3 regions of the Nocardia puris genome follow, and region 1 is predicted to be linked to each of the others. Evidence: riboswitches for the same ligand, from Rfam matches in the RefSeq annotation. Region 1 holds a riboswitch; each other region holds the start of a gene.

Region 1 (5,270 bases):
GCGCGAGCGGGATCAGCAGCGCGGCCGTGATCGCCGCCAGCACCACGGAATTGCCGAGGCGGCCGAGCAGCACCTCGCGCACCGGCCGCCCCGACAGCAGCGAATCGCCGAGGTCGCCGCGCACGAAATCGCCGGTCCACTCCGCGAATCGGACCGGCGCGGGCCGGTCGAGCCCGAGTTCGGCGCGTTTGGCCGCGAGCTGTTCGGCCGTCGGCTGACCGCCGCCGTGGCGGCTCAACGCCACGGCGGCGGCATCGGAATCCAGCAGCTCGAACAGGCCGAACACCACCAGCGCGACCGCGAACAGCACCGCGATCGCGCCGCCGACGCGGCGCAGCAGATAGCGGATCACCGCGAGACCGCTACTCCGCCAACCAGGTGGTGGTGAAGTTCGCCCAGTCGTCGGTGCCCGGCACGCCGTCGCGCACGCCCTGCACGCGGACGTGCGCGACATCGGGACGCTTGGCGAAGCTGTGCAGGATGTAGCCGCCCTCGTTCCAGAGTTCTTCCTGGAGTTCGAAATACAGCTGCCTGCGGCGCTCCTGGTTCATCTCCGCGCGGGCGGCCGCGAACGTGGCGTCCCACGCCGGGCGGCGCCAGCCGGAGTCGTTGCTGGGCGAATCGCTGGTCATCGTCTGGCCGTAGAAGTAGTCCAGACTGTAGTTCCACCAACCGATGTGGGAGAGCGGCGCTGTGCCCACCACCTCGGTGAAATAGGTGTCGGCAGGCACGGTTTCGAGCCGGATGGTGATGCCCGCGGCCTTGGCGTGCTCGGCGAACAGCGTCGCGGACTCGACCATGCCGGGGATCGCGTCGGCCGTCGGCAGCGTGACGGTCAGGTTCTCCCGCCCCGCCTCCCGCAGCAACTGGCGCGCCCGCTCCGGATCGTAAGTCCGTTGCGGCAGTTGGTCGTTGTAGAACGGCGCGCCCTTGCCGTAGATGTCGTTGCCGACCTCGCCGAAGCCGTAGTACACCGCCTCGACCATGGCCTCGCGGTCCACAGCCAGCCGCATCGCCTGGCGCACCCGCACGTCGTCGAAGGGCGCCACGTCCACCCGCATCTGGAAGGCGCCCATCAGGCCCGCGGGCGGGGTGACGACCTGCGCGTTCGGATCGTTCGCCAGCGTGTGCGCCTGCAGGTAGGACATCTCGTGCGCGGTGTCGGCCGCACCGGAGAGGAAGGCGTTCATGCGCGCTTCGGTCTCGGCGATCTGGATGATCTCCACCTCGTCCAGGTGGACCGGGCCGTCCCAGTACTTCTCGTTGCGGCGCAACAGGGTCCGGTCACCCGGCGACCAGTTCGCCAGCGCGAACGGCCCCGTGCCGACGGGCAGCGTGTTCCGGTCGAACACCGTGGTGCCGTCCTTGATCACGTAGCAGTACCACCCGGCCAGCACCGAACCGAAGTCCGCGATCGGCGTCTTCATCGCCACCACCACGCCGAGGTCGCCGTCGGCGCGGGTGCGCGACATGTCGACCACGGCCAGGTCGCCGGAGGAGGGCCGCGCCGGGTCGAGCATCCGCTCGAAGCTCCACAGCACATCGCGCGCGGTGAGCGGGCTGCCGTCGCTGAACACCACGCCGGGGCGCAGGGTGATGCGCCATTCGCTGCCGTCGGCGTTGGGTTCGAGCGCGCTGGCCAGGCGAAAGCGCAGGGTGAGGTCGTTGTTGTAGGCGACGAGTTTGTCCCATACGTTCTTGCTCACCGCACCGCCCGCGGAGCTGCCCGCCAGGTGCGGGTCCAGCACGTCCACGCTGGCGGCGCGTCCGGCGATCGCGGCGCGCAACCGGCCGCCCGCGCGCGGTGGACCGCCCTGGGGCCCGGTGCCGCCGTCACCGCAGCCGGTGAGCGTGAGCGCGCCGGTCGCGAGCAGCCCCAGTGCGCCCGCGCTGCGCAGCAGCATCTCCCGGCGGCCGAGTGTCCGCCGGTGTCGTATCGAGTTGTCCATCGCCATCCTCGTGGAGTCGTCCCGGTGCCGGCCGACGCAGGTGTCCTGGCTCCCGGATCGACGCTCCCCACCGGCCTTCCAACCCGGGCAGGTCGTGGCCGTACTGCGGCGGTTCGCTCCTCGGTGACAGTTGCGGGACAGCCCCGGATTCGCACCGGTGTTCCCTGCGTCGAGGCCAGACCCTACCGCCCCGAGAAGCGGGCGCGGGCGGGCTCGTCGGTGAACGGCCCGGTCAGGGGTCAGCTGGGGCACGAACGGCGAATCGGCGGAAAAGTGTAGCCGGTGGCCGTGCAGGGCGGTGAACTCCACTGAGTCGCAGAAGTTTTGGCACTATCGGTACATGTTCTACTTCGACGGCGCGCGCGGCCGGATGCACTATCGGCGGTGGCCGGTCGACAACGCGGTGGCCACGGCGGCACTCCTGCCGGGGCTCGGTCAGCACAGCGGGCACTACCACCGATTCGCCCGGAGTCTGGGGGCGGCGGGCATCCGGCTGTGGGCCCTGGACACCTTCGGGCACGGGCTCAGCGAGGGCGATCCCCTGCACCCGGGCACGCTGGCCGAACTGGTGGCCGACGCGACCGCGTTCCTGGACCGGGTGCGTGCCGAAGCGGCGGGCCCGCTGGTGCTGATGGGGCATTCGCTCGGCGCCGTCACGGCGCTCGGGACGCTCGGCGCCGCCGTCCCCGACATCAGCGCGGGCACCGATCTGAACACCGTCGAGGCCAGCTATCCGCTCACGCCGAGCGTGCCGCACGAGGCGTTGGCGGGGCTCGTGCTGTCCGGCGTGCCGCGCCGGGCGCTCGGCGGCGGACGCCCCGATGCGCCGGGTACACCGCTGCCGTCGACGCTGCCGATCCTGGCGGTGCACGGCACCGACGACCGCCGCGCGCCGGTGGAGGCGATGCGCGAATGGGCCGGGCGGCACCCGTGGGCGCGCTGGCACGAATACGCCGACACGGGCCACGACGTGCTGCACGAACCCCGCTACGCCGAGGTGACGGCCGATGTCGTCGCCTGGCTGCTGGAGCGGGCGCACAGCGCGGCGGCAGCTTCGCGCTAGTCCGTGACACACTTCACAAATCCGGCCGAGCCCGCCGGCGCCACGATCGGGCGGGCCTGGGTTCCCCGCGTGTCGACTTCCCCGGCCGTTGGTGTTTTACGACAAAGGCGACATCGGTGGGGGACAACGCGCCCGGGTACCTGCTTAAAATTGCGGGGACCATCGGCCCCCGGGGAGTGACCGGCCGGGCCGGTGCGCGCGGCGACGGTGTGCTCGCGCGCGGTGGAGCAGGCGCCGCCGTGGGGTCGGCGCGGCGCGGGAGAACCGAGTACGGCCGCGGGGCACGCGGCACGATGAGGAAGGGGGACGGTCGATGCGGCCACAGGTCACGAACCTGAATCAGGCTGTCGACGAGGGCAGGCTCTGGATCGACGGTGTACTCGTCGCGGACGGCGCGCACGAACGGTGCGCGCGCCGCTACGAACAGCTGGCCGATCAGGTGGAGGCCCAGATCCACGGGCTCACGGCCGCCACCTCACTGCCGGGGTTCGGCGGATTCGCCTCCGGTGACGCGCTGCGCGCCGGCTTCGAGGGCAAGGCGGGCGAGGCGATCACCCGGCTGCGGGCCTACGCCGACTCCGCGCGCGAGCTCGCGGCGACCTTCCGCGCCGCCGCGGCCGCCTACAGCGCGGCCGACGACGGGCTGGCCGCGGCCGTCGCCGAGGTGGACGCGGCGGGGGTGGCCCATGCCTGATCTGCCCCGCACCGATCCGGCGTACGCGCCGACCGTCGAGGTGTTCGACCACCTCCAGCAGCGCGAGATCCATCAGAAGGTGCAACTGCTCGACCCGGTCGCGCTGCACGCGGGCAGCCAGGCGTGGCAGGGCTCGGCGACCGGGCTCACCGACGCGGTGGCGCAGGCGCACACCGAGATCCGCGCGCTCATCGCCGACGGCTGGCGGGGCGGTGCGGCGGGCGCGGCCGCCGACGCGGTCCGCGATTTCGAACAGCACGGCCAGCGGTTGGCCGATGTGTTCGCCGCCGTCGCCCAGCGGCTCGGCCAGGCGGGCGACGCGGCCGAGGCGCTGCGCGCCGCCATCGGCGTCGGCGAGCAGACCGAGGCGGATCTGTCCTCGGCACTGCTGGATCCGACCCAGGCCACCGCCATCGTCGCCACACAGAAGGCCGCCGAGCACGACCGGCAGGATGTGGTGCAGGCGATGGACAGCATCTACACCAACGTGTTCCTCGGCGCGGGCACCGGCGTGCCCGCCTTCCCCGACGCCCCCGCGGGCATCGGCACCCCGGGTTCGGGCGAGCCCGCACCGGGCATCCAGATCACCACCACCGTCGACCCGTCGGGAACGCCTGTCTCCCAACCGGTTTCGAACGTCGTGTCCACGCCGCAGGCCGAGACGCCCGGCGCGACCGAGCCGGAGCAGGGCCAGGAACCGCAGCCGGAGCGGGAGCCCGAGGCGTCCACCGTGCCCGCGAGCACCACGCCCGCCGCCGTGCTCCCCACTATCCCGGGCGGCACCGACACCACGCCCGCCGTGGCCAAACCGGTGCCGGTCGCGGCCGACACCGCGTCCGCAGCGGCCGCGCCACAGGATCGCGCGGTCCGTCCTGTCGCGGGCGCGCCGGTCACCGCCGCACCGGCGGCCTCGGTGCCCGCGGCGACGGTGCCCACCACCACGACTTCGCCCGCGTCCGCCGACGACGAGCGCAAGCGCGAGGAGCGCCGCCGCGAGACCAACGCGGGCGACGCCGCCGTCACCGGCATGGGCGCGGGCGCCGTCGGCGGGCTCATGGGTGGCGCGCTGGCCGCCGCCGACACCACCCGGCAGGGGTCGAGCGTCGCGGCGAACGCGTCACGCCCCGCGCGTCCGGAGGAGGACGAGGACGACGACGATCTGCTCTGGGAGGACGACGATCTCACCTTCCTGGAGCCCGGCGAGGAGAACAGCGAGCTGATCGGCGAACTCGATCCGACGACGCCCCCGGTGGTCGGTGAATGGACCGAGCTGGAGTGAACTGGACGCTGACCCCGGACCAGTTCGCCATGGCCTGGGAGCGCACCGACGGGGACCGCGTGCCCTACCCGCTGGCCGTCCGGCTCTCGGCGCGCGACTCCGATGAACGCGCCGCGCAACTGCCCGAACTGCACCGCTGGTGCGAGCACACGCTCGACGCCGATCTGGAGGCCGCGCTGCGGCTGCTGACCAGGCCCGCGGTGCTGGTGGAGGTGTACGGCGAGCACCGGCGCACCCTCGGGCCCGCCGTCGCGGACGACGAATGGTCGGTCGACACAGCGGAAT
Region 2 (5,270 bases), 1.8 Mb from region 1:
TGCGCAACGTATCCGCGTCGCGCTGGATGCTGGACACCGCCGTCACCTGGTCCTGCGCCCCGAGCGCGAGCACCATCGAGATCAGGTTGCCGTCGTTGACGAACATCCGCTGCGCGGGCGCGGGGAACGACACCTCCGCATCGCAGTTGCGCACGGTGAGGTCGCCGGCCGCGGGCGGCTGGGAGGTGCCGCACCCGGCGAGGGTGACGGCCAGCGCGGTCGCGGCCAGCGCTCGATTGCGGATCTTCATGAGGTCGCCTCTCGTGGGGTGATCAACAGATGGTCTTCGCCGGTGTCGGGATGGCGCACGCGGGTCGCGCGCACTCCGAACACCTCGCCGACGATCTCGGGCCGCAACGCGACCTCCGGTGGTGTGAGCGGGAGTGCGGAGCCGTTGTGCAGCACCAGGATTCGATCGCAGTACCGGTCGGCGAGCGCGAGTTCGTGCAGCGCCGTCACCACGGTGCGGTTCAGGGTGCGGGCCAGCGACAGCAGTTCCAGGCGGTGCGTGATGTCGAGGTGGTTGGTGGGTTCGTCCAGCATCAGCACCGGCGTGTCCTGGATGAGCGCCCGCGCCAGCAGCACGCGCTGACGCTCGCCGCCGGAGAGTTTGTGCACCGGCCTGCCCGCGAATCCCGCCAGGTCGACCGCCGCCAGCGCCGCGTCGATGACGTGCTGTTCGCGCGGCCCGCCGACACCCCACGGCGGCAGGTAGGGTGTGCGCCCGAGTGCGACCACCTCACCGGCGAGCAGATCGGCGGGCGGCCGCTCGCCCTGCGCCACCAACGCCACGGTCCTGGCCCGCGCCCGAGCCGAAACATCGTGCACGGCAACACCATCCACGGTCACACGCCCGGCCTTCGGTCTGCGCACTCCGGCCAGGACGTGCACCAACGTGGTCTTCCCGCTGCCGTTCGGCCCGACGATCCCCACGACCTCTCCGGGGCCGATCTGGAACTCCGCGCCCCGCACCACTTCTCGGCGCCCCACCGCACACGTCAAACCCTCGGCCACGATCGCGGCCCCACCCTGCTCCCGCCGCCCGAACCCGGACGTGTCGCCGTGCGCCCGCGTTACCCCGGCGCCCAGGACTTCGACCGGTTCGTGGCGCTGAACCTCACTCATCGCCGGCCGCCCGTGGTCCGCTCGGCATCTCGTGCCGGATTCGAGATGGCGCCCCGGTTGCCGCCGCGCGGGTATGCCCATCGCCCGACCGATTGGTACGTCGGGCACGGGTCGGACCTACCGCACCCGCCTGATGCTCGGCGGAGCGGCATTCAGGACCCGTTGCCTCGGTGGCGATTTCGCCGAATCCCGGAGTCTGATGGCTGGCGTGAGGACCCTCGGGCCGACGGCGCGAACCCGGGCTGTGCCCGGTGCCGTTGCCGGAGATCGGAGCCAGACCCGAAGTACCGCTGAGCCATACAACGGAACGATGGCCGCGAGCGAAGTCGGGCCATGGTGGGCTGAGCCTGCCGCCGACACCCCGGCACGCATGGTTCAGCCGAGGTCGCTGGGCTACACGCTGATCGACGGGTAGTGCAACGCCGAATCCCGGAGCTCGGTGAACGCCCCTCATGCGTCACCGAACCGGTAGCGGCGGCGGCCGAGGAGGAGCAGGAATGTCGGGGCGCCGATGAGGCCGGTGAGGACGCCGACGGGGATCTCGGTGGGCGGGACCAGGACTCGGGTGGCGACGTCGGCGACGACCAGGAACAGGGCGCCGCACAGGGCGCAGACGGGCAGGAGCGTGCGGTGGCGCGGGCCGACGAGCAGGCGGGCGGCGTGCGGGACGACCAGGCCGACGAACCCGATCCCGCCCGACACCGCGACCAGCACCCCCACCAGCACCGCAAGCAGTACGAACAACGCGATCCGCAACTGTTTCACCGGCACGCCCACGGAGGTGGCCGTGTCCGCTCCCAACGTGAGTGCGTCCAGCCAGCCCGCCGCCGCGACCAGCGCAGCCCCGCACAGCAGTACCACCGTCAACGGCAGGCCGAGGGTCGCCCAGTCCGCACCGGCGAGACTGCCGAGCAACCAGAACAGCACCGACTGCGCGGCGGCGGGATCGGCGCTGCGGAACACGAGGTAGCTGCTCAGCGCCGCGAACGCCGAGCCGAGCACGGTCCCGGTGAGCACCAGCCGCAGCGGCGTGAGACCGCCCTGCGCGATCGCGATGAAGAACACGAGCCCGGCCGCCATCGACGCACCCGCCAGCGCGCCGCCGGTGAGCGCCCACACACCCGCGCCGGCGAACAGCCCGGAGGTGATGACGGCCGCCGCGCCGACCCCGGCCCCGGACGACACGCCGAGCAGGAACGGATCGGCGAGCGGATTGCGCACCAGCGTCTGCATGGCGGCCCCGGCCAGCGCGAGTCCGGCGCCCACGATCGCGGCCAGCAACGTTCTGGGCACCCGCAGCTGCCACACGATGGTGTCCAGGCTCAGATCCACCGGCGCCACGCCCGTGAGCCGGTGGCGCAGGACCTCCACCACCGACGACACCGGCAGTGTCTCCGCGCCGAAACCGGTGGCCGCCACCATCGCCACGACCAGCAGTGTCCCGAGCACGGGGACGGCGATCGAGGTCCGCACGCGGATCATCGGCGGTGCTCCACAGGCAAGTCGCGGCCCTTCCAGAGAAGTCCGGCGGGGGAGGTCTGACTTTCGCCGCGAGGCGATCACAGTGGCGCGACCGTTCCGGATTCTCACCGGATTCCCGCACCCGCCGGGGATTGATCAGCAAACTCTACCGTTCGGCCCGCGCCGCCCCGACGGCCGGTCGGCGACGTGGCGAGGGTGCGCGTCCGTCGTTACCGTGAAGAGATGTCGCCGAGGGACGAACGGCATCCGTCCACCGTCAGCGACTGGGATGACGAGCGGCGCAAGGCCCGGCTCCGCGAGACCCGGTTCGGGTTCCGGTGGGAGGGGTGGCGTCGCACCCGGCTGACGCTGTCGCGGGTCGCCGCGCTGCTGATCCTGGCCCTCACGGTCGCCGCCCAGTACTGGGTGTACGACGTGATGCCCGAACGGGCGCGGCTCGCGCTGACCGAGCCGGCGCTGCTGCCCGTCGCGCCGCCCGCCGAGGATTCGGGCTGGGACACCGCGGTGGTCGACATGGTGGGCCTGGGCAACTTGAACGCCGCCGACACCGCCGCCGCGCTGCCCTCGCTCAACCGGATCGGCGTGGTGTGGGCGATCCGCTACGACAACGAAGGCATCGACAGCCGCGTGATCGCGGACCTCATCGTGCGCGCCGCCCAGATGTCGGGGGTGCGCAATATCGTGCTGGCCGGGCACAGCATGGGCGGGGTGATCGCGCTCGAGGTCGCCGAGCACATCCACCGCGGCAGCGACCGGCGGCTGGTGGCGGTGCTGCTCGACTGCACGCCCATGGATCTGAACGCGGTGCGCCCGGAGAGCCGCGGCCGGGGCGAGGACATGCTGCGCTGGATGGGCTGGCTGCCGGGCGCGCGGGAGAGCCGCACGATGCGCTTCGCCGTCGAAACCTACGCTCGCCGTGATCGTTTCATCGACCGGACCGGTCCGGTGCCCGGGATCGCGGCCGGTGAGCTGGGCGAGGTGTTCGACGAGGTGCTGACGGAGAAGATCCTCTCGCACAACGCCGCGAGCAACGGGCTGATCCATTCGCAGTTCCTGGCCATCGTCGGCGGCGGCGCGGTGGACAATCTGCGCGCCCTGTCCGAGCCTGTCGACGGAAAGCCGCGCCCCGCAATCGTTTTCCTGCGGCCGCGGGTCGGCTCGCACGACGGCGTGGTCGACGTGGACTACTCGCACCGGGTGTTGCTCGAACAGGTCGGCGGGCCCGACGGCAGTCTGCTGGTGGCCTATCCGCGCGGCACGGGCCACGCGAATCCGCGCCAGGCTCCGCAGGGCTACAACGAGGTGATCGAGGCGCAGGTGCTGCCGTTCGTGCAGCGCTATCTGGACCGGGCCCGCGACGTCCACTACACCGCGTCACCTCGGTGAGTGTCTTTCGAATCACGCTAACGCTAACGGTTTCAGCGGCTCCCGGGCCCTGCTTCAATTCGCGTCATGTTTCGACCGAGTACGTTCCTTCCCGGCCTCCGTGGCCGCACCACCGCCGCTCTGCTCGCCGTGGCGACGGCCGCGACCCTCGGACTGACCGGCTGCGCGAAGGACGACGCTCCGGTCGCCGCCTCCGACGCCCCGCTCACCTCCACCGTGCCCGCGGGCACCAAACTCGTGATCGCCGACCAGTCCGAGCGGTTGCAGCAGGCGCTGCGCGCCTCCGGTGAACTGGACAAGCTGCCGTTCGAGGTGGAATTCGCCAACTTCGTCGGCGGCCCCGCGATTCTCGAGGCGTTCCGCGCCGGCGCGGCGGATGTGGCGCCCGTCGGTGATGTGCCGCCGATCCACGCGCTGGCCGCGGGCCAGGACGTGCCGATCATCGCCGCCTATCGCACCGCCACCAACGCGCTGAAACTCGCGGTGGCGCCGGGACAGTCGATCACGACGCTGGCGGAGCTGAAGGGCAAGAAGATCGCCTACGCCGAGGGCACCGCCCAGCAGGCGGCGGTGCTGCGGGCGCTGGACAAGGCGGGCCTGGAAACCGGTGACGTGGAACTGGTCCGGTTGCAGCTGGCCGAGTTCCCCGACGCGATCCGCACCGCCCAGGTGGACGTGGCCCCGCTGATCGAGCCGAACGTCACCCGGTTCCTGCGCACCCCGGGCGCCTCGCTCATCCCCGATTCCGAGACCGAGGGCATCTACCCGGGCCTGGCCTATCTCTACGCGCGCCGCGAGGCGACCAACGATCCCGCCAAGTCGGCGGCGCTGGCCGTGCTGGTCGGCGCGTATGTGCGGGCCTACCAGTGGGTCAACACCCACCCGCAGGAGTGGGCGCAGCAGTACTACGTGGACAACCAGAAGGTCGGCCCCGAGGACGCGACCCGCATCATCGAGTCCCTGGGCGCCTACACCTTTCCGAACTTGAACGAGGATCTGATCGCCCAGCAGCAGTCCACCATCGACGCGATCGACGCCGCGGGCGAACTGCCCAGGAAGGTCAGCGCTTCCGACGGTTTCGACCTGCGCTTCGCCCCGTTCATCGAGCAAGCGGTCGCCGAATCCGGCGCCGCCACCGACCCCAAGGAATAGCGATGGCGACCATCGAGGCCGGGGTGCTCGGCCGCCGCGTCGGCGGCGCGGCGAGCAGCAACCCCGCGGAATTGCAGGCGCGGGGCAAGGTTTCGCGCCGCAGGCTCGGTCCGGGCAAGGCGATC
Region 3 (5,270 bases), 3.9 Mb from region 1:
GCGCGCGTGGTGACCTCGACGCGCTCGGACCTCTACAGCGCGATCACCGCCGCCATCGGCGCGCTCAAGGGCCCGCTGCACGGCGGCGCGAACGAGGCCGTCATGCACATGATGCTCGAGATCGGCGACCCCGATCTGGCGGCGCAATGGCTGAAGGACAAGCTCGCCGCCAAGCAGAAGGTGATGGGCTTCGGCCACCGCGTGTACAAGAAGGGCGACTCGCGGGTGCCGACCATGAAAGCCGCACTCGACGACGTGGCCGAGGTCACCGGCGGGCAGCGGTGGCTGACGATGTACGACGAGCTGGCCGCGACCATGGAAGCCGCCACCGGGATCCTGCCGAACCTGGACTTCCCGGCGGGCCCGGCGTACTACCTGATGGGCTTCGACATCCCGATGTTCACGCCCATCTTCGTGATCAGCCGCATCACCGGCTGGACGGCGCACATCGCCGAGCAGTCGGCCGACAACGCGCTGATCCGGCCGCTGTCGGAGTACTCGGGCGCACCGCAGCGGGAACTGCTCGTGGCGGGCGGCGCGGCGCTGCGCTGAGCGACTGGGCCGCCCGGCGGACCGAAACCTTGTTCAACCAAGCAATTGTTTGGTTGAATCGGGCGGTCCGCAACCCCGGCCCCGAGGGAGTGACCCATGTCCGGTCCCGACGCACTCGTGCGCGCCATGTGCCGCAGCTGGTCCGACCCCGATCCCGACCGGATCGCCGCGTTCTTCGCCGAAGACGCCGTCTACCACAACATTCCGATGGAGCCGATCGCCGGACGCGCCGCGATCCGCGATTTCATCGCCGGCTTCCTCACCACCTTCGACGCCATCGACTTCGAGATCCACCACCAGGTGGTGGCGGGCGAGATCGTCATGAACGAGCGCACCGACACGCTGCGCGGCAACGGCCGCGACACCCCGCTGCCCGTGATGGGCGTGTTCGAGGTGCGCGACGGCGAGATCGCGGCCTGGCGTGACTACTTCGACATGGCGGCGATCAACCGCGCGTTCGGCCTGTCCGGCTGAGTCCGAGGCGGGCGGATCACGCCTCCCCGTGAAATCCGTTGTGTTCCTGGGGAACTCAGGGGCACTCCCGCACGTCCGAATAGACGAGCGGTGTTCACGGAGGAACGAGGAAAGGTGCCCGATGGACAGGCCGAACTGCTGGGCGGCGTACCGGCGGGGTGTCCGCCCACGCCGGACGCGCGTGCCCGGCCCGCGCCCGGTGTGCGAGAGCTACCCGCGGCGCAAGTGGCACGAACGCCCGGAGTGGCACCGGTGAACCGGGCCGCACGGATGTGTCCGTGCGGCCCGTCACCGGACAGCGGACGACCGGCGCGACCGGCCTACGGGCGCGCCGCCCGCGCCGCCTCGACCAGGTTCGCCAGCGAGGCCTCCACCTCGGCCTGCCCGCGAGTCTTCAGCCCGCAGTCCGGGTTCACCCAGAGCCGTTCGGCGGGAACGGCTTTCAGCGCGGCCCGCAGCGACACGGTGATCTCCTCGACGCTGGGCACGCGCGGGGAGTGGATGTCGTAGACACCCGGGCCCACGCCCAGATCGAAGCCCGCGGCGTTCAGGTCGTCGAGCACCTCCATGTGCGAGCGGGCCGCCTCGATGGAGGTGACGTCGGCGTCCAGGCCCGCGATCGCGTCGATGACCTCGCCGAACTCCGAGTAGCACAGGTGGGTGTGGATCTGGGTGGCATCGGACACGCCCGAAGTGGCCAGGCGGAACGACTCCACCGACCAGTCCAGGTACGCGGGCTGATCCGCCGCGCGCAGCGGCAGCAGCTCGCGCAGGGCGGGCTCGTCCACCTGGATGATCCGGATGCCCGCCGACTGCAGGTCCACCGTCTCGTCCCGGATGGCCAGCGCCACCTGACGCGCCGACTCGCCCAGCGGCTGGTCGTCGCGCACGAACGACCACGCCAGGATGGTGACCGGACCGGTCAGCATGCCCTTGACCGGCTTGTCGGTGAGCGACTGGGCGTAGGTGATCCAGTCCACCGTCATCGGCGCGCGGCGCGCGACGTCGCCGAACAGGATCGGCGGGCGCACGCAGCGGGTGCCGTAGGACTGCACCCAGCCGTTCTCGGTGGCCGCGAAGCCGTCGAGCTGCTCGGCGAAGTACTGCACCATGTCGTTGCGCTCCGGCTCGCCGTGCACCAGCACGTCCAGGCCCAGCTTCTCCTGCAGCGCCACCACGTCGGCGATCTCCGAGCGCATCCTCGCGGTGTACTCGGCCTCGTCGATCTCGCCCTTGCGCAGCGCGGCGCGAGCCAGGCGGATCGCCGAGGTCTGCGGGTAGGAGCCGATGGTGGTGGTCGGCAGCGGCGGCAGGTTCAGGCGGGCCTGCTGCACCGCGCGCCGCTCGTCGGCCGGGGCGCGACGCGCGGCGTCGGGGCCGAGCGCGGCCAGGCGGGCGCGAACCTGCGCGTCCGCCAGGCGCGGGTCCTCGGTGCGCGAGGTCGCCGCCGCACGGGCCGCGGCCAGCTCGTCGGCGATCGCCTCGGTGCCCTGGTGCAGACCGGTGGCCAGCACTCGCACCTCGGCGACCTTCTCCGCGCCGAACGCCAGCCAGGCCCGCAGCCGCGCGTCCAGGCCGGTCTCCGGCTCCAGCGAATAGGGCACGTGCAGCAGCGAGCAGGAGCTCGACACCGCGACGCCGCCCGCGCTGCCCAGCAGGGTGCCCAGCGTGGTGAGCGCGTCGTCGAGGTTCGCCCGCCACACGTTGCGGCCGTCCACCACGCCCGCGACCAGCAACTTGCCCGCCAGCGCGGGCAGCGAGGCCACCGCGGACAGCTCGATCGGCGCGGTGAAGTCGAGCGCGATGCCCTCCACATCGGTGCCGGCCAGCGCGGCCAGGGCCGGGCCGGGGTCGCCGAAGTAGGTGGCGACCAGCACGGCCGGGCGGTCCTCGCCCGCCGTCAGCTCGGTGTAAGTGGAGCGCACCAGGGCGATCTCATCGTCGGTGAGGTCGGTGACCAGCGACGGCTCATCGATCTGCACCCACTCCGCACCGGCGGCCGCCAGCTTGCGCAGCAGCTCGCGATAGAGCGGGACCAGCTCGCCGAGTCGATCCAGTGCCGCGCCTTCGGTGGCCTTGGCCAGCTTCAGGAAGGTGATCGGGCCCACCACCACGGGCCGCGCGGGCACGCCGAACCCCCGCGCCTCGGCCAGCTCGTCGATCAGCTTCTCCGGGTGCAGCGAGAACACGGTGTCGGGACCGATCTCGGGCACCAGGTAGTGGTAGTTGGTGTCGAACCACTTGGTCATCTCCAGCGGTTCCACCGAATCGTTGCCGCGCGCGGCCGCGAAGTAGCGGTCCAGCGGATCGGCGATGCCCGCCACCCGCTCGGGCAGCGCGCCCAGCAGCACGGCGGTGTCGAGCACCTGGTCGTAGTAGGAGAAGGTGCCCACCGGGATCGAGTCGAGCCCGGCCGCGGTGAGCTCGGCGTACTGCGCCTCGCGCAGATCGGCCGCCACCCGGTGCAGCGCCACGGCGTCGATGCGCCCGGCCCAGTAGGACTCGGTGGCGCGCTTCAGCTCGCGCCGCGGCCCCACCCGGGGCAGGCCGAGAACCGTTGCGGTGAAAGGAGTCTGGGAAACAGTCACGGTTGTGCTCCAGTGCCTAGGTCGTGAGCCATCGCCATGCGGGCGGCGTCGACCAGCGGACCTCGCGGGCAGCCGTGTGCAACGGAGCCCGGATGTCGTCACTGGTGGTCCGCGCGCCCAATCCACGAGGCGGTGGCCGCCGGATACGGCGTATCCGGCACAACTGGCAGGTCTTCGGACTCGCGGGCACCGGCGCGGGGGCTCCCGGCCGACCTACTGACCGTCGCTTCCCGGACTCGCGCCCAGTGCTCGATGACGGTGTTCGTTCCTGCATACCGCTGCGGGACAGTCCCGGATTCCCACCGGGTTCCCTCTCACTCGCGCCCGGCTGGCCGGGGCGGGCTTCGACTCCGGCGCGCGACGTAGGGGCTCCATCTCGTCGGCGCACTGGAGAACCAGCTGCGTCGTCCAGCATAAAAGACGCCGCGGTTATTCCGTGCGGGTACCCGTCGCGGGCGCGCACCGCGGTCGCGGGCGGGCGGTGAGATGTGACGGCCGGATGAACGCAACTTCGCACCGTTGCTATGTCTGGTTGTGAAGATCGCTGCGAAGGGTAGTTCCATGTAGGAGCCGATTCCGGGGGCAGGTACGTTGGACCGATGTTCTCGAAAGTCTTGGTTGCCAATCGTGGCGAGATCGCCATCCGCGCCTTCCGCGCGGCCTACGAACTCGGCATCGGGACGGTCGCCGTCTTCCCGTACGAGGACCGCAACTCGGTCCACCGGCTGAAGGCCGCGGAGTCCTACCAGATCGGCGAGGTCGGCCACCCCGTCCGCGCCTATCTCTCCATCGAGGCGATCATCGACGCGGCCAAGACCGCGGGCGCCGACGCCGTCTACCCCGGTTACGGATTCCTTTCCGAGAACCCCGATCTGGCGGCCGCCTGCGCGCGCGCCGGCATCACCTTCATCGGCCCCTCGGCGGAGGTCCTCGAACTCGCGGGCAACAAGGCGCGCGCCATCGAGGCCGCCCGCGCGGCCGGTCTGCCCGTGCTGAAGTCCAGTGCGCCCTCGGCCGACGTGGACGAACTGCTCGCCGCCGCAGCCGAACTCGACTACCCGATCTTCGTCAAGGCGGTCGCGGGCGGCGGCGGGCGCGGCATGCGCCGGGTGGCCGCGCCCGAGCAGTTGCGCGAATCCATCGAGGCCGCCTCGCGCGAGGCCGAGTCCGCGTTCGGCGACCCGACCGTGTTCCTCGAACAGGCCGTGGTGAATCCGCGCCACATCGAGGTGCAGATCCTGGCCGACCAGCACGGCAACGTGATGCACCTGTTCGAGCGGGACTGTTCGGTGCAGCGCCGCCACCAGAAGGTGATCGAGCTGGCGCCCGCGCCGAACCTGGATCCCGCGCTGCGCGAACGTATCTGCGCCGACGCGGTGGCCTTCGCCCGCCAGATCGGCTACAGCTGCGCGGGCACCGTGGAGTTCCTGCTCGACGAGCGCGGCAACCACGTCTTCATCGAGATGAACCCCCGCATCCAGGTCGAGCACACGGTCACCGAGGAGATCACCGACGTCGACCTGGTGCAGTCGCAGCTGCGCATCGCGGCGGGGGAGACCCTGGCCGACCTCGGCCTGAGCCAGGACAGCGTGTCGATCCGCGGCGCGGCCCTGCAATGCCGCATCACCACCGAGGACCCGGCCAACGGGTTCCGCC

The links. A riboswitch is a leader RNA that binds a small molecule or an ion and turns the genes downstream of it on or off. The one in region 1 is predicted to bind cobalamin.
Region 2: it holds a riboswitch for cobalamin, as region 1 does, so the genes downstream of both, OHB21_RS24445 (FecCD family ABC transporter permease) here and OHB21_RS16195 (ABC transporter substrate-binding protein) in region 1, are expected to answer to the same signal.
Region 3: it holds a riboswitch for cobalamin, as region 1 does, so the genes downstream of both, metE (5-methyltetrahydropteroyltriglutamate--homocysteine S-methyltransferase) here and OHB21_RS16195 (ABC transporter substrate-binding protein) in region 1, are expected to answer to the same signal.

What each region holds. Positions count from the first base shown of each region.
Region 1 covers NZ_CP107943.1:3,532,205-3,537,474, reverse strand. Annotated here, with positions in the region: gene OHB21_RS16200 (ABC transporter permease) at 1-352, opposite strand, end outside; gene OHB21_RS16195 (ABC transporter substrate-binding protein) at 363-1,949, opposite strand; cobalamin riboswitch at 1,988-2,115, opposite strand; gene OHB21_RS16190 (alpha/beta hydrolase) at 2,290-3,012, shown strand; gene OHB21_RS16185 (hypothetical protein) at 3,326-3,706, shown strand; gene OHB21_RS16180 (PPE domain-containing protein) at 3,699-4,985, shown strand; gene OHB21_RS16175 (ESX secretion-associated protein EspG) at 4,967-5,270, shown strand, end outside.
Region 2 covers NZ_CP107943.1:5,325,067-5,330,336, forward strand. Annotated here, with positions in the region: gene OHB21_RS24435 (ABC transporter substrate-binding protein) at 1-250, opposite strand, end outside; gene OHB21_RS24440 (ABC transporter ATP-binding protein) at 247-1,125, opposite strand; gene OHB21_RS24445 (FecCD family ABC transporter permease) at 1,576-2,607, opposite strand; adenosylcobalamin (AdoCbl) riboswitch at 2,650-2,735, opposite strand; gene OHB21_RS24450 (alpha/beta fold hydrolase) at 2,830-3,993, shown strand; gene OHB21_RS24455 (ABC transporter substrate-binding protein) at 4,060-5,145, shown strand; gene OHB21_RS24460 (ABC transporter permease) at 5,148-5,270, shown strand, end outside.
Region 3 covers NZ_CP107943.1:7,671,813-7,677,082, reverse strand. Annotated here, with positions in the region: gene OHB21_RS35620 (bifunctional 2-methylcitrate synthase/citrate synthase) at 1-552, shown strand, start outside; gene OHB21_RS35615 (nuclear transport factor 2 family protein) at 649-1,026, shown strand; gene metE (5-methyltetrahydropteroyltriglutamate--homocysteine S-methyltransferase) at 1,347-3,614, opposite strand; cobalamin riboswitch at 3,783-3,927, opposite strand; gene OHB21_RS35605 (pyruvate carboxylase) at 4,214-5,270, shown strand, end outside.